Regions from separate parts of the Paenibacillus sp. strain BS8-2 genome, predicted to be linked through region 2. Evidence: riboswitches for the same ligand, from Rfam matches in the RefSeq annotation. Region 2 holds a riboswitch; each other region holds the start of a gene.
What was found. A riboswitch is a leader RNA that binds a small molecule or an ion and turns the genes downstream of it on or off. The one in region 2 is predicted to bind cyclic di-AMP.

Region 1: another riboswitch for cyclic di-AMP. It lies ahead of ACX1C1_RS05935 (C40 family peptidase); the one in region 2 lies ahead of ACX1C1_RS25950 (hypothetical protein).
Region 3: another riboswitch for cyclic di-AMP. It lies ahead of ACX1C1_RS16885 (potassium channel family protein); the one in region 2 lies ahead of ACX1C1_RS25950 (hypothetical protein).
Region 4: another riboswitch for cyclic di-AMP. It lies ahead of kdpF (K(+)-transporting ATPase subunit F); the one in region 2 lies ahead of ACX1C1_RS25950 (hypothetical protein).

What each region holds. Positions count from the first base shown of each region.
Region 1 covers NZ_CM137010.1:1,368,957-1,373,170, forward strand. Annotated here, with positions in the region: gene ACX1C1_RS05930 (glutamine--tRNA ligase/YqeY domain fusion protein) at 1-1,255, opposite strand, end outside; cyclic di-AMP (ydaO/yuaA leader) riboswitch at 1,549-1,700, shown strand; gene ACX1C1_RS05935 (C40 family peptidase) at 1,705-2,190, shown strand; gene ACX1C1_RS05940 (MFS transporter) at 2,319-3,569, opposite strand; gene ACX1C1_RS05945 (GNAT family N-acetyltransferase) at 3,634-4,167, shown strand; gene ACX1C1_RS05950 (EAL domain-containing protein) at 4,196-4,214, opposite strand, start outside.
Region 2 covers NZ_CM137010.1:6,002,554-6,006,767, forward strand. Annotated here, with positions in the region: gene ACX1C1_RS25940 (eCIS core domain-containing protein) at 1-201, shown strand, start outside; gene ACX1C1_RS25945 (aldolase catalytic domain-containing protein) at 674-1,630, opposite strand; cyclic di-AMP (ydaO/yuaA leader) riboswitch at 1,794-1,963, shown strand; gene ACX1C1_RS25950 (hypothetical protein) at 1,965-2,408, shown strand; gene ACX1C1_RS25955 (ABC transporter permease) at 2,505-3,287, opposite strand; gene ACX1C1_RS25960 (ABC transporter permease) at 3,293-4,096, opposite strand; gene ACX1C1_RS25965 (ABC transporter ATP-binding protein) at 4,093-4,214, opposite strand, start outside.
Region 3 covers NZ_CM137010.1:3,998,825-4,003,038, reverse strand. Annotated here, with positions in the region: gene nagZ (beta-N-acetylhexosaminidase) at 1-1,227, shown strand, start outside; gene ACX1C1_RS16885 (potassium channel family protein) at 1,232-1,894, opposite strand; cyclic di-AMP (ydaO/yuaA leader) riboswitch at 2,007-2,157, opposite strand; gene ACX1C1_RS16880 ((Fe-S)-binding protein) at 2,292-3,716, opposite strand; gene ACX1C1_RS16875 (FAD-binding oxidoreductase) at 3,709-4,214, opposite strand, start outside.
Region 4 covers NZ_CM137010.1:1,694,318-1,698,531, reverse strand. Annotated here, with positions in the region: gene ACX1C1_RS07490 (ATP-binding protein) at 1-1,074, opposite strand, end outside; cyclic di-AMP (ydaO/yuaA leader) riboswitch at 1,481-1,679, shown strand; gene kdpF (K(+)-transporting ATPase subunit F) at 1,997-2,077, shown strand; gene kdpA (potassium-transporting ATPase subunit KdpA) at 2,109-3,779, shown strand; gene kdpB (potassium-transporting ATPase subunit KdpB) at 3,803-4,214, shown strand, end outside.

The DNA.
Region 1 (4,214 bases), 1.6 Mb from region 2:
ATGCATGCTTGAGACGCACTTCGTTGCCAGGGAACAACCGGAAATATTTGCTCGGCGGATTTTCCATGAAATCGTCTCGTTCGATATAAATCTCACGGGAGAACGGAATTTGGCGTATACCCATCTCTTCATTCTCCGAGTTGTTCTCCGCATCCAGCAGCTCTGTCTGTCCTTCCGGATAGTTCGTGATGACAACCTTGAGCGGACGCAGAACCGCCATGGTACGCAGCGCCTTCAGCTTGAGATCCTCGCGGATAAAGTGCTCGAGGTTGCGCTCGTCTACAACGCTGTTGCTTCTCGCTACGCCTATCTCGCGGCAGAACGCACGAATCGCTTCCGGCGTGTAGCCGCGGCGGCGCATCCCGCTGATCGTCGGCATCCGAGGATCGTCCCAGCCATCGACGACGCCTTCGTCCACGAGTTGCTTCAGATACCGTTTGCTCATGACCGTATTCGTGATGTTGAGTCTCGCGAATTCGTATTGATGCGGCACGCTCTCCATCTCGCATTCGGCGATAGCCCAGTCGTAGAGCGGACGGTGATCTTCGAACTCCAGCGTACAGATCGAATGCGAGATCCCTTCGATTGCATCGCTAAGCGGATGGGCATAGTCGTACATCGGATAGATGCACCATGCGTCGCCTGTGCGGTGATGATGCGAATGCGAGATGCGATACAGCACAGGATCACGAAGTGTAATGTTAGGCGAAGCCATATCGATCTTCGCTCTCAGAACTCGCTCGCCATCTTTGAACTCACCTGCGCGCATCCGCGCAAATAGATCCAGGTTTTCTTCCGCGCTGCGGCTCCGGTACGGACTTTCCTTGCCTGGTTCTGTCAACGTCCCCCTTGTCTCCCGCATCTCATCGGCAGTCAAATCGCAAACGTAGGCTTTGCCCTTCTTAATCAACAGCACTGCACGGTTGTACAGCTCCTCGAAGTAATCCGAAGCGAAGCGTAGCTCCTCCCACTCGAAGCCTAACCAACGCACGTCCTCTTGGATTGCATCCACATATTCCGTATCTTCCTTAACGGGATTGGTGTCGTCGAATCGCAGATTCGTCTTGCCCTTGAACTCGTCGGCAAGCTCAAAGTTCAGGCAGATCGACTTGGCATGTCCGATATGCAGATAACCATTCGGCTCCGGCGGGAAACGCGTAATGACCTCTTGCACGCGCCCACTCTTCAAATCTTCTACGACAATATTCTTAATGAAATTGGAGGATGATGTCTTATTCTCCTGCACGTTCTCCACTAGCGACCTACCCCTTCCACTCGTGCGCCCCTGAAGGGAATTACGGTATCCCTATCACTGCAGCGCCAATTCTACCGTGAGTACGCGAGATACACCCTGTCTAGCGGCCTCTCGCTCCACTTTGTTATCTCCTTATTTTACACAAAACTCAGCCAAATTACACGCCTTGGCAGTACGCTTATACCCAGTAATTTCACTTTTAAACACCAAAATTATCACTCTATTATTAATATCTTCTCATATTCAACACGAATCAACATTTTCCTATTATTATAATGCTTAGTTAATAACTTTGGATGATATTGCCTAATTCCCGCAAGGGAAACGGGGGAACCACTCTGGGTGAATTGGCTTCGACGTCTGTTTCCATACAGCGCCTGTGAAGTCATAGGGAACCTTCAACCGAACCCCACAGCTAACCTCGTCGGCACCGGAAGGAGAACTACAAGTTGAAGAAGAAGATTAGCTCTGTATTGCTGGGGCTTGTGCTTCTGCTTGCATTCCAGGCAGGAAGCGCTTTCGCAAGCTCCGAGATGGACGGCATCATTGATGGTGTTATCGGAACTCCTTATTCGTACGGCGGTTCCACCACAAGAGGTTTTGACTGCTCCGGATTTACTGGCTACGTATTCAAGAAGATGGGTATTGATCTCTCTCGCAGATCGGTAGACCAAGCAACGCAAGGCACGAAAGTCGCTAAGGCGGATCTTCAGCCGGGCGATCTAGTCTTCTTCGACACAAGCGGCAAGATAAACGGCGGCATCTCGCACGTAGGCATCTACGTTGGCGACGGCAACTTCGCCCACGCCTCCACGAGATACGGCGTTACGATCGAACCTCTGAACGGCTCGTATTACAAGTCGCGCTTCGTAACAGCGCGCCGCGTAATGGACGAGAAGGAGTATCAAGCTCTGACTGTCGCAGCAGCCAAGTAAGAGATGTGATTCAGGACTGTCCCTAACGTACGCGTATTTAATGGACATATGCCTCACACATACAAGAGGACCTCAACTTCCACTGTTACATGGAGATTGAGGTCCTTTTGTATGTCGTACGACCTGCCCTAGCTCTGTTCCTTCGTTTCGAACCGCGCGATGCGGCGCCCCTGAAGGAGCATGGCTCCAAGCAGAAGCAACATGATGACAACTAAGATGGCCAGATAGCTAATCGTCAGTTCTACATCGAATCGATCCATCAACCAGCCTGTCACTCGCGGGAACAACGCCCCGCCAATACCACCGAATGCGACAAGCAGGCTCGTCGTCCGCTCCGTCATGCCTGGGAGCAGGCTGTTGGCGTAGACAAGAGCGATCCCGAATACACCGGAGAAGAACAGACCACTAAGCGCGATTAGCACCATCATCCAATACAACTGCCCGGTCAACGTCATCACACCAAAAACAACTAACGCTCCCGTCACTGCAATCGCTAAGTATCGGACATAGCCGATTCGATCGGCGATTATTCCGGCAAACAATCGTCCGAGCACCACCGTTCCCCAGAACAAGCTGAGCGAGGCAGCAGCAGCGGCTTCTCCAAGATCGGTACGAGCAATTAATATCGAAGGCAGGTAGTTGGAGAAACTCATCTCCATCCCTACATACACCATAAAGAACAACGCGCTAAGAACCAAGAACGGCAACAGCTTGCCTGTATACCCAAGCCATCCCCTCTTCGACCCTGCCGTTATATTACTGGTAATCAAATGACTCGATTCAGCCCGTTCTGCTGCAGCCGCCGACTCCTTGGCCGCCGTTATGCCGAGCTTGTCATCCAGCTCGCCAAAGGACATGGTCAACCACAATACAAACGTAATTCCCGCCATTGCCGAGAGGATTGGAAATGAGAGCTGCCAGACATGCTCTTGTATCAAGTAAGCCACCGTAACCGGTATAATAAGCGCCCCAATGCCAAAGAATGTCTCCAGCCGGCTCATCGCCGAAGCCTTCCCCTTCATCGTATCAAGGATCACCGCTCCCACGATCGCTTCCGTCATCCCGAACCCGATACCTGCAATCGGGGCGAACGCAAGCATCCAGCCCCATGGCAAGAGTAAGCTATATGCCGCTTCGCTGATGGTCAACAACCCCATAGCGAGCAGAACGGCACCACGTTTGCCAATCCGAGCGGTCAAGTTTGGCGCAAGCAGCACCCCTACCATAAACCCGAGGAATTGATTCATGATCCATTGCCCGCCATCCTTATAGGTGACGTCATAATAGTCCATTAATTGCTCTAATATTGAACCGCCCACCACATGGGCGATGCCTATAACCAGATAAGATAAACAACCGATCCATAACAGCTTCTTCACGTTGATAATTCCCCTTATGATACATACGCGCGAGCAAGCGCCTATCTGATATAATCCAATTATGATGAACAATAAAGAGATTGAACCGAACCCTATTCATTATAAACCAAACACATCAACGATGACTATCGTGCCGCTGGAATTAGACCATGCTGCCCAGTTATGCGACTGGACGTACAGCGCCCCCTATGAGCGCTTCAACTGGCCCGATTGGGATGCCATGCAAAAGGACGAGATCGAATTCGGTGATCCCGTCCTGCGCATACAGCAATATGGAGCCATTCTTGACGAACGGCATGATTTGATTGGCTATGTCCAGTTTTTCCCGCTGGGGAACGTCACGAGGCTGGGACTGGGACTTCGTCCAGATCTCTGTGGGATGGGACTTGGCGCATCCATCGTTCGCATGCTGGCGGAGGAAGCGCTGCGCCGGATGCCCGGCAACGAGATCGATCTGGAGGTGTTGATCTGGAACGAGCGAGCGATCCGCGCCTATGAGAAGGCAGGATTTCGGATTACGGACACCTATCTGCTCCCTTCGTTAACAGGCGGCGATCCGGAGCTGTTTCATTGCATGGTGTACGAGCCTTCCTATTAACGAGGATAATCAGGCGCTGGTCAGATGGCTATACCGGACCTACTCCG
Region 2 (4,214 bases):
GATGCACTCATCGAACGAATCATAAAGCTGCAGACTTATCTGAAGAAAGAAGCGACCAGACTGCTTGATAAGCAGGAATGGATCCAAGTCCACGAACGTATTCGCAAAGGTAACGACGGACGCGAGGAGAGCAGCGCTCCCCTTGCTCAGCGATCACACGGAAGCACAGAGGAGGAACCAGAGACGGAATCTGTGGATTAACCTGTGACGGGATCAACGATTATGTGCCTATTTTGTATGTGTAATAACGAAATGGCTCCGTTATCCTTTGACGGCGGTTGCGATTTGTTCTGTGATTGCTAAGCCCATCGCGTACAAAGCTTTATTAGGCTTAGAATCAAAAATACCTGCATTTTGTACATCATTCTAGTCCCCAAAACTCGAATATACGAGGATTCCTGCATTTTGTACATCATTTCTATACTGGATCCTCTCTTTTACCTTGTCTAGGCTCGTAATTCCTGCATAAATGCATCAATCGTTCCCAATTGGTTATAAACCAACGAATAATACTGTACATTTTACAACATTCACCGATAGCAAGGCTGATGTCTAGGCTGCTCATTCACCAGACAGCTAGGCTGCTAAGTATTTATCCACAAACCACAAAAAAAGCGCCATATCAAAGCTGAACTTCAGCTTCTGATACGGCGCTTTTCTTCTAAGCTATATCTTATTTGGAGATTTCAGGAGTTGTCAGTCGATCGTAGAAGTCTACCGCCTGATCCTTGTTATCCGAAGCGCGTAGCGCCATCGCCGAACGAGGATGCTCGTCGAGAATACCGGTAATCATATACGGAATGATGTAGCCCCACTCTTCTTTCTCACGGAGCGGAATCATGTACTTCTCGATCATGTCCAGCACAGGACGTACGTTATATTTTGTATTCTGGAGCTGCGAAACAAGCAGCTCGGTGTTGCAGTTGCCTGCAGCGCGGCCCATTCCATAAACGGAAGCGTCAAGCAGCTCAACGCCTTTGCTTGCAGCGATCAACGTATTCGCGAATGCGAGCTGCATATTGTTGTGCGCATGAATGCCGAGACGTTTGTTAGGGAGATGCTGCTGGAACTTATCAACAAGGTAGCTGAAGTCGTCAGGCTTCAAGCTGCCATAGGAGTCCACGATGTATACGACGTCAACCACGCTGTCGCTGATGGCTTTGAAAGCTTCAACGAGCTGGTTCTCCATTACATTGGATAGCGCCATAATATTAAGCGTCGTCTCATATCCGCGATCATGGAACACTTGAACGAGCTCAAGCGCCTTATCTACATCTTGGATGTAGCAAGCAACGCGAATAAGGTCGAGCATACTTTCGCTGCGCGGCAAAATGTCGTTCTCATCTACGCGTCCGATGTCAACAAGCGCGGAGAGTTTCGTATGGCCTTTGATCGGAATAACTTTTTTCAGGAAATCATCATCAAGGAAACGCCAAGCTCCGGCACTTTCGGCGCCTTTAAGCAGCTTTGGAGAGTTCTTGTAGCCGATCTCCATATAGTCGACTCCGGCTTCGTTTAGGCTATTATAAAGGTGCTGTACAAATTCGATGCTGAAATCCCAATTATTGACGAGTCCGCCATCACGAATCGTGCAGTCAACGATCTTGCAGTGACTTGTTTTCGATTGCATATCTGCTGCTCCTTCGAAGTGAACATGAGTTCATTTTTATCTACCATCATACTTGAAATGGAGCGGGAACGCAAAGAAATTCTGTCGGTTTTTGGATTTTTTCACCGCCCTGTCCCGATAACTCCTCATTTACAAATGGATATTTTAACGCTAAAATATTATGTAAACATCAACGCTTAATTTCTCCCTCTGGGAGAAAGCGGGGGAACCAACGCGACTCGCAGTTTCTACTGCGGACGCAAGGGGTGAATCCGGGGATTTGTGCCCCCGGTAGGGTCTACTCTCTAGCCCGAATCCGACAGCTAACCTCGTCAGCGGCAAAGGAGAGATGAACATGTCTTTATTTTTGGCCAATTCTTTTTATCCCACTGACCAGCCTCAGTACGTCAACATCAGCCGCATCGAATTGTTTGTCATCCCCGCCCTCGCGATCGACGCCAATGGATACAGAGTATGTCTCAGATTAACAAGCGACCTTGGCTTCGGCTGGAGCGAACAATTTATTTGTGAGAATGACATCAGCTTCGACATGACGCACTGGAGCGACATGCTCCAATCTTTTGTGGGCCGTTTCCCGATTTCGTCAGTAACTGAACGATTGAATGAACTCATCGTAGGTCAAAGCGATTCGGACGAACGAGTCTGCCACATGTTCATCACAGCTTTGGATCAGATCAAGATGGCTGGCGTTCCGGCAGTCTCCGGCGAGGTTTTTGCAGCTCATGCCGAAGAATCCGTTCTCCAACAACGCGCCATCGCTTACTTTTCATTGGACTAACGTCCTCTATACTTGTTTCGTACAGAACGAGCCCCACGGCTTCCAATTGGAATCCATGGGGCTCGTTGCTTGTGTACATGTATGTCTTCTGAGCATTTAGGAACCTGTTGATCGATAATGCCGGACGCCTATCATCCATACAAGCAGACAGGGAACCAGGAATAAGAGCCCTCCGAATGGGACCAGCAAACCTGTTGCCCATGTGCCTTCATCCTTGTCCAGCAGGTACATAAGCGGCAAATAACTAACGCAGCCGAACGGGATCACAAACGTGAAAAACCGAGTGACCCACTTTTCATATATAGTAAGCGGATATTGCGCCATCTCACGCCCGCCGTCGGTGAAAACATTGGCTACCTCTAACCCTTGAATGGTCCAAAAGCAGAATGTCGCCGCCAGAATGAAAATCCCTGTGAATATAAATACACCGTTAAGAATCATAAACAAAAGCGTTACAGCCTTCGGAAATGTCCAAATCTGGGGCAAATTCGAGATGGACCAGACCAACACGATACCGCTCTGCATGAGCCGTCCGATTCTTGTAAATTCGAACTTGGAGCCCAGCACCTGAACAACCGTACTCCTCGGCCGGACGAGCAGTCTGTCGAAATCTCCTCCAGCCACTAGACTTGAGAATGCGTCAAAGCCCCTCGCAAAACATTCGCTAAGTGAAAACGACATGTGAATGACTGCAAAACATAAAGTCACTTCGAAAAAGCTCCAGCCTTCCAGCTGTCCGAATCGTTCGAACATAAAATACAATCCCCCGAACACCATAAACGGGATAAAAAATTGGCCGATGCTCAGCAATAAAAAGGAAGTCCGATACTGGAGCTGCGACTTGAGATGAATGCTTAAATATCGTAAGTATAAGGACATCTCCATTACCCCCCTTGAACGACGACGTTGCGCAAAGCACGGCGCATTAACCAATACCCGAACAATGCAAGTGCAGCCAGCCATACCAGTTGAATCCCCAGCCCGGCGATCGCCTCAGCTTTCGGAATATGGCCGGAATAGACTCGAAACGGGAAATCCGTCGTCCAGCGGAACGGCAAAGCGTAAGCAATCCGCTGAAGCCAATCTGGCATAAGCGGTACGGGAATGATCATACCTGCAAGAAACTCGCCCGCAACCGAAATCATTAATGTCGATCCTGTCGGCGACATCGTCCAGAACACAGAAATATAGATAAGCATGGAGATGGCGACAACCAGAAGCAGACCAAGAAAAAGCGCAATGAGAAACAATAAACATGCGCCCCAATCAGGAGGAACCCCCATCCGATAAGGCTCCGGCAATAGAAAGACAACCAGCAGCAGTGGAAAACATCGAAGAACAGCGCCAGCCACCCGCTGAGCAATCAGCTTCGTGAACCAGAATGGGTACAAGCCAAGCGGTCTGCACAGCTCATAAGCAATATTGCCGCTTGTAATCAGAGTAAAAAGTTCATTATCCCGGATCCATAACATGATTAAAGAAAGGAAAATTTGTTGGAGCCATACATACGTAATAACATCTTGAAGGGAAATCGGGGCTGAATCGCCGCCGTTCTTGTAGAATGCCGCGAAGATCATGATGAAGATAAAACCGAAGAATAATTGAGTAGCCATGCCTGCAAACGCCGCTGCGCGGTACTGCATGCCATTAATGAAGCGAAGCCGCCAGATCGATGTATATGCCTTCATATCTGATGCTCCTCATACAGCTGAACGATCATCTCGTCAATGTCTTTTGCGTCTACGGAAATATCAAGCAGCTCTACCGACTTCGATAGCTGTGCGATCACATCTGCGAGCACCACCT
Region 3 (4,214 bases), 2.0 Mb from region 2:
ACCTCTCTCGTCGGTTGCGGCAAAGACGGTTCTTCAAACTCCACGGTCACACCGACATCCGAAGTCGTTACACAGTCTCCTAATCCAACCTCACATAACGAAACGCCCTCTGATCAGGGCGAGCAAGCTATCTGGCAACAGATTAACGCCATGTCAACGAAGGAGAAGGTCGGACAATTGGCCATCATCGGCTTGGACGGCATCTCGATGAATGACACCACGCGATCGTTTATCCGTGATTACCATGTCGGGGGATTTATTTTGTTTAAGGATAACATCAAAGATGCAAGTCAAACGCTGCAATTATTGAATCAGCTCAAAGAAAGCAACGCCAGTGATCCAGAATCTGTTCCATTATGGTTAAGCGTTGACCAAGAGGGGGGCAAAGTAAGTCGACTTCCCGCCGAATATACCAAAACACCGACCGCAAAGCAGATCGCGAGCAAGCAGAATCCCGATTATACCTTTGCCATCGGACAATCACTTGGACTTGCCGTGCGTTCACTCGGCTTCAATATGGATTTTGCCCCGGTGCTGGACATTAATAGCAACCCTGACAATCCTGTTATCGGAGACCGTTCCTTTGGCGCAGATGCCGATACGGTAGCTTCGCATGGCCTCGCAATGATGGACGGTATTACGTCGCAGGGAGTGGCTGCGGTCGTCAAACATTTTCCGGGGCATGGCGATACAGCCGTTGATTCCCATAAGAGTTTGCCTATCGTGAATAAGAGCCTGGAGGAGCTCCGTGGATTCGAGCTGCGGCCATTCGAAGAAGCGATTCGTAACGAGGCAGATGCGATCATGATCGGACATTTGTTAATGAACAAGCTGGATAAGGAGCATCCCGCTTCCATCTCCAAGGTAGTCATTACGGATCTGCTTCGCGAACAGCTTCATTATGACGGCGTCGTGATTACAGACGACATGACCATGAAAGGGTTGACGAATGGCAATGACATTGGTGCAGCCGCAGTGGATGCCATCCTGGCCGGAGGGGATATCCTGCTCGTGTGTCATGAGGATGCATTGCAGAAGAAGGTGCTCGACTCCGTCCTCCAACGCGTGGACGATGGAACGATCTCGCAGGAGCGGCTCGACGAAAGCGTCTATCGCATACTTCGTCTGAAGGACAAATACAATCTAAGCGATGATCGCATTCCATCCGTCGATCCCGCTGAGGTTAACGCCGATATTGCCGACTATCTTGCCCCCTTCAAGGGATAAGCTATTAGTCGCCGATCGCTTTCTCGAAGCGGGTGATATCCGTGTTCTTGCCAATAACAACAAGCATATCGCCTTCGTAGATAAAATCATCAGCTAGAGGCGATACGACAAGCTCGTTGTTTTTTCGCCGAATAGCCATGATATTGCAGCCGAATTTGGCGCGGAAGTTTAATGTTTTTAACGTCTTGCCGCCGAAATTGTTCGGAGCAATAATTTCGACAAGACTATGCTCCGGAGATAACTCCATGTATTCGACCGTATTCTTGGAGGTTACTTGATGCGCCACTCGAATACCCGTATCCCGCTCTGGATGTACGATATGATTCGCCCCTAGTCCCTCAAGTACCCGTTGGTGGTAATCGTTGGTTGCTTTGGCTGTCACGTATGGAATACCCATGTCTTTGAGGATCAGGGTGGTCAGGATGCTTGCCTGCAGGTCTTCGCCAATTGCTACGATCGCATGGTCCATGTTGTGCACGCCCAGCTGCTTCAAGACAGATTCATCCGTAGAATCCGCTTGATATACATGAGAGAGTATCGGCGCAAAATCTTGCACGCGTCGCTCGTCTCTGTCAATTCCCATCACCTCATAGCCGAGCGACATTAACGTCTTGGTGACGCTGCCCCCGAATCTGCCCAAACCGATGACAACAAATTGTTTTTTCATTAACACGCAGCCTTCTTTCTTCTTATCGTATCCTTAAAAATGCGCAACAAAAAACCACAGAGGCGAGTGCGCTCTGTGGTCGTAAACCATACGATCACGAGTGAATTTTCGTTCCTCTCCCGAACAACGCTTACGAGGTTAGCTGTCGGATTCGGGATTTCGAGAATTCCCTACCATTCTGTTCAGAATGGATTCACCCCAGCGGCTGCAGCCGCATTGGTTCCCCCGCCCTTTTTATGAAAAAGGCTCAGCGTGTGGCATATTTGGTTCATCGCTAATGCTACTCCTTTATGAACCAAAAGTAAAAGCTGAAACTCGCAGCCTATTAGCTCGGAATCACCGAAAATCGTTCATTGCAACGTTTACAACAGCCCTTTGATTATCGAAGCGTCGATTATCAAACGTTTGATCCGTTTTTCGCCAAAACACCAGACTCTGGATGCTCGGAAAGTGATGCCGGAGCCGCCACGATTCGATCATGCAAATAATCGACGATATGCATCGCTTCCATCCGGAACGGAGGCTTATGTTTTTCGATCCCGTGTTTCATCTGAAGGAGGCAACCGGGATTGCTGGTAAGCATGTAACGTGCTCCCGTATTTGTAGCATGCTCCATTTTGTGCTCAATAATTTGTCCCGCCATCTCCGGCTGCGTTACGTTGTAGATACCAGCAGAGCCACAGCAGCGGTCCGCTTCTTTCATTTCTACATACGATACGCCGCTGACGCTTTTCATTAGCTGACGCGGAGCGTTTGAGCTTTTCATCACGTTTCGCAAATGGCAAGAATCCTGATACGTTACCGTGCCTTGCTCCGATTCCGCGGCGATCTCGGCGAATGCCGGAATCGTTCCAATCTCAACGATAAGCTGACTCACATCTTTGACACGTTCTGCAAACCATTTGGCTGCTTCACGCATTTCCGGATCAGCGTCTTCTACTAGCAGGTGATCGTATTCGACGAGCAGCGCCCCACAGCCGCCTGCATTGGAGACGATATAATCGACGCCCGCAGCTTTGAATGCCTGCACATTCGTCCTAGCCAACCCGCGTGCATCGTCCATCTCGCCGCTATGCGCATGGAGAGCACCGCAGCAAACCTGTGTATCCGGGATGACAACTTCGAAGCCCGCTTCGGAAAGCAGTTTGACGGTATTGACGTTTGTGCCTGCGAACATCACATCCATGATACAACCTCTGAACAAGGCCACACGGGCAATTGCTTTGCCCTTTGCGGGATAGAACGCACCGATTTGTTCGATGACCCCTTTCGTGCTGGCTTCTGGCAAAATCGCTTCCATTTCTTGCAGATGTTTGGGGAACAGCTTCATGATCCCCGTACCTCTGGCCAGCTTCTGCAGACCCGACTTTTGGTAGAAACCAAGTGTACCTCCAAGAAGTTTAAGCTTGCTCCGACTAGGGAAAACGCCTTTAAACATCACCTTCCTCAGACCCTTGATCGGTAAGCTGTGTTCCGCATGATCTTCGATCGCGTCACGCGCTTGCTCGATAAGCTGTCCGTACTTCACATCGGCTGGGCATGCCGGCTCGCACGCGCGGCATCCTAAACAATGATTCATCTGATCCTGGAACGCTTGATCAGGATCCATAATCCCATCCGCAACGGCCTTCATAAGCGCAATACGACCGCGCGGCGACTCTGGCTCCAGCCCGGTCTCGCGGAAGGTCGGGCATGCCGGCAAGCAGAAGCCGCAGCGCATGCAATTCGTAAGCTGATCGTAGTCAAGCTTGTTCAGGAGCGTTTGCGCCAGTGGATTGGCATGTTTGATCTCCGGTTTCTTGATCATCGTTCCGTTAGCCATGCTGCAGCACCACCCTTTTTCTCGTTTCCTTGGCGAACAACTTGCCAGGATTGAGCAGCCCTTGCGGGTCAAATGCCATCTTGATGCCTTTCATCACTTCAATGCCTGGCGCCCCTACTTTCCACTCCAGATATGGCGCCTTCACGAGGCCTACTCCATGTTCTCCAGTAATCGTGCCGCCTAGCTCGATCGTGGCTTCGAAGATTTCGGCGAACGCCTCCTCTACGCGATGCACCTCCTCGGTATCCCTCGCGTCCGTCGTCGCCGTTGGATGCAGATTCCCGTCTCCCGCATGACCGAAGGTCGCGATGGTGACGTTATACTTGCGCGCGATTTCGTTAATTCGCAGCACCATATCGGCAATTCGGGAACGCGGAACCGTTGCGTCCTCCAGTATCGTAGTCGGACGCAGTCTTGCGAGCGCTGTAAAGGCGCTGCGCCGCGCCGTCAGCAGCTTCTCCGCCTCTTCGCGGCTTTCCGCAACTTCGACGCGGTCGG
Region 4 (4,214 bases), 1.9 Mb from region 2:
CTGGCCCACGGCTGCGTTAATAACATCTTCGAGATCGCACCAGCTCTTCCGGAAATACAACATACCGCTTTCCAGCTTTACCATGTTTAACAAATTGTTGACCAATCGGTTCATTCGAAGGGAGCCGTCCCGAATCGTCTCGAGGAGCTCCACGCGATCGGATGGAGTGAATAGATGGTCGTTCTCCAAAAGGCTTGTGGCAGAACCGATAACCGCCGCCAGAGGCGTCCGCAGCTCATGCGAGACTGAGTTAAGAATCGTGGTACGCATCCGTTCGGACTCAGCCGATACAAGAGCAATCTTGGCTTCTTCGGCAAGTTTAATACGCGCGATGGTATTGGCTGTAATACCCGCCAATGTTCTAATCACTTGCTGTATCTCGTCCGATGCTTGTGTAGCTTGTGCAGTTGCCGATTCGGAGTAACAAACAAGGAGGCCATATTTGCGATGATCGGCATGCAGCCATGCCAGATATACCAAATGTTGACCAAGCATCAAACACTCTGAACCATCACCTTCAGCGCGTTTATACATGTAATCGATACCAATTGATGCCAATTCCCGTTTGTGGTTATCGTCGATTCCCCTTGTATGGCCAGAGAGTCCCAGCGTACCGGTCTCCTCCTCCACATACATCGTAGCTTGCAGCCCAAACTTCCTTGGTAGCTGCGACAACAATCGCTCCGACAAATCATGGATATTGGATACCGATATCATTTCTCTGCTGAATGCGTATAAGGCAGCGGTCTGGGCTTCCTTGGACTTGGCATACTGAGCCTGCAGCTTCAGCCTTGTGGCAAGTCCTGCTGTTAATGCGGCGACAACTAAGTAAACACCAAAGGTAATGAAATATTTTAAGTCAGCAACCGTTAAGCTTAAGACAGGCGGCACGAAAAAAACATCAAAGGCAAACACACCGAGAAACGAGGCGTAAATGGCGGGCCGTAGCCCTAGGTATACCGCGTTAAAGAGCACTGGCAACAAATAAAGTAACGCTACGTTTGCCAGGTCGAATAAGCGACCAACGGGTACTAATAACAAAGTCATAATTGTAATGAACAAGGTGGTGCTTATATATGGCGATAATGCAATCCGCCTTACAAGAGACTGAACGATCTGGAATCACTTCCTTCGTAGTTACGCTTGTTGTTCTTCTCCTAGATTACTTAATAATAACGAATAATGAAACACGCTGCAGGTGTAAAAATTACATAAAAATGTTTATAATCCATCGATAATGAGAGCAAACGATAGGAAACGAGCGATAATACGTTGCTATATGGAGTGTTCGAACTTAGCAAAACGTAGACCATCTAATTTGACGTTTGCTTTGCTTTACAGCTTTTACGAGGGGGAGTAACATGTTGCCATGAATGGATTCACGTACTCCGTTCAGCGCTGAATTGCTGGTAAGTAAACATTCCTTCGAATCCAAGGAAAGGATGATGACGTCAAGTTGATATAGCCCGAATCATGTACGGGCGAACAATCGCTGAATCTAGTAGGCCACTTCCCAAGAGAAGTGGCACCTGAGAACGGGGGACCCATATACAATCCGCATGTATGTCTAATGTGGATTTGGGGTGAATCGTGACCGGAAATGAACGTATCCGGCATGTAGGGCGACTCTAACGCCCGAATCCGACAGCTAACCTCGTAAGCGTCTATAGAGGCAACAATTTGTCGTGATTAGACACGGTTCTTTCCCTGTGCCTAAGAAGCTGATGAAGGTTCCTCTTCGTGCAGCTTCTTTTTTTGTTGCCCAAATAAAGGGGTGTGAGGCGCAGCATGTCCATTCAAGAGGAAATTATTTTGGTTTCGCCGTCCACAGCTGCGGGCACGTTCTGTATTCCAACGGCGGGGATGTTTCATTTTTGATATAGGGAGGAACGTAAATGGATATTGTCATGATTGGGATCTTAACCGTCTCACTAGCAGGCATGTTAGGACTGTTAGCGTGGTGCGGAAGTGTTGCTTCGGAAGGAAGTGAGCCGCAATGATGCTCGCACTCGGCGTGGTGGTCGTCGTTGTTTTCGTATATTTGACGTATGTGCTGTTGAATCCAGAAAAATTCTAGAGCTGCCGCTAGCGGGAAGGAGTATGCAACAATGTTAGCTTTGATCGCGATCTTCATCACTTTAATAATAGTTTTCTTGTTGGCCAGACCAACAGGCTTATATTTGGCTAAGGTATTCCATTCGGAAACGACTGTTCTGGACAAATGGTTCGGTCCAATAGAAAGATTGATTTACCGCTTGGGAGGTCTATCCCTTACCAACCAATTATGGAAAAAGTATGCCGCAACCGTCATCCTCAGCAACGGAGTTATGATCTTGCTGGTTTATATGATTTTCCGAATGCAAGCCTATCTGCCGCTTAACCCCAGCCATATTCCAAACATGGAGCCTACGCTTGCGTTTAATACGGCGATCAGCTTTATGACCAATACGAACCTGCAGCATTATAGCGGGGAGAGCGGTCTATCGTATTTGTCTCAGATGGTCGCTATCGTATTTATGATGTTCACGGCTCCGGCAACTGCGTTATCCGTTGTTATCGCCTTTATGCGAGGACTCGCAGGCAAGCCAATGGGCAATTTCTTCGTGGACCTGACGCGTTCCATTGTTCGTGTATTATTGCCCATTGCGATTGTGGCCGCTCTACTCTTTGCAGCACTTGGCGTTCCTCAAACGCTGGAACCTGCGGCAGTTGCTCAGACGCTGCAAGGCGAAGAACAGACGATTGCGCGCGGACCGATGGCTTCGTTCCTCTCCATTAAGGAGCTCGGCAACAACGGCGGCGGATTTATGGGCGTCAACTCAGCGCATCCATTCGAGAATCCCGGCGCAATAAGTAACACGCTGCAGATAATATTGATGATGTTATTATGCACGGCGTTGCCGTACACGTATGGGAAGATGGTGGGCAACCCCAAGCAAGGACGGGTACTATTCGTCGCCATGACCACATTGTTCATTATGATGTTAGGGATCTCTCTCGGCGCAGAGCAAGCAGGCAACTCCGCCATAAGCGCGCTTGGCATCGATCAGGATCACGGCAGCATGGAAGGCAAAGAGACACGGTTTGGTATCGAGCAATCCGTCTTATATTCGGTTGTCACTACAGCCTCCGAGACGGGGGCAGTTAATACGATGCATGATACGTTGACGCCGATCGCTGGATTGGTAACCATCGCGAACATGATGCTGAATACCATCTTCGGTGGTGTAGGTGCCGGATTTATGAACGTGCTGATATACGCAATGATTGGCGTATTTTTGTCCGGATTAATGGTAGGCAGAACGCCAGAATATCTTGGCAAGAAGATTGAAGGGAAGGAAATGAAGCTGATCGCGCTGACGATGCTGGTTCCTCCGTTCATCATTTTGATACCGACGGCAATCGCCTTGTTCTATTATCCGGAGACGATCTCGAACGCCGGCTTCCACGGTCTTACGCAAGCCATGTACGAATACACATCATCAGCCGGCAATAACGGTTCCGGATTCGAAGGACTAGGGGACAATACAACCTACTGGAATATATCGACTGGCCTAGTCATGTTTATAGGTCGTTACTTCTCGATCGTGACTCTACTTGCCGTGGCGGGTTCGCTTGCAGCGAAGAAGACGGTACCCGAATCGATTGGCACCTTCCGCACGGACACTGCCTTATTCGCAGTCGTATTCTTGGGAGCCGTGCTTATTGTTGGCGCACTGACCTTCTTCCCGAGCCTTGTACTCGGGCCCATTGCCGAGCAACTAACTTTGGCGCCATAGCCGTTACTGGAGAGGAGTATACCATGAGTCAACCAACTAAATCAGCCTTAAGCGGACCTATCGTGAAACAGGCATTGAAGTCGTCTATTCTCAAATTAGATCCACGAGTTATGATTCGTAACCCGATCATGTTCGTCGTGGAAATTGGATTTATCATTACGTTGTTGTTCGTTTTCGTGCCTGATGCATTCGGGGGTGCAACTCCCGTATGGTTCAATGCTACAGTCGCTGTCATCCTGCTATTGACGGTATTATTCGCTAACTTTGCAGAAGCTTTAGCAGAGGGCAGAGGTAAAGCGCAAGCAGACTCGCTCAAAAAATCCAAAAAAGAAATGATCGCGAACAAACTGATGGGCTCCTCGATCAAGCAAGTACCTTCTACCGAGCTTCGCAAAGGAGATATCGTGCTTGTTGCCCAAGGGCAATGGATTCCTG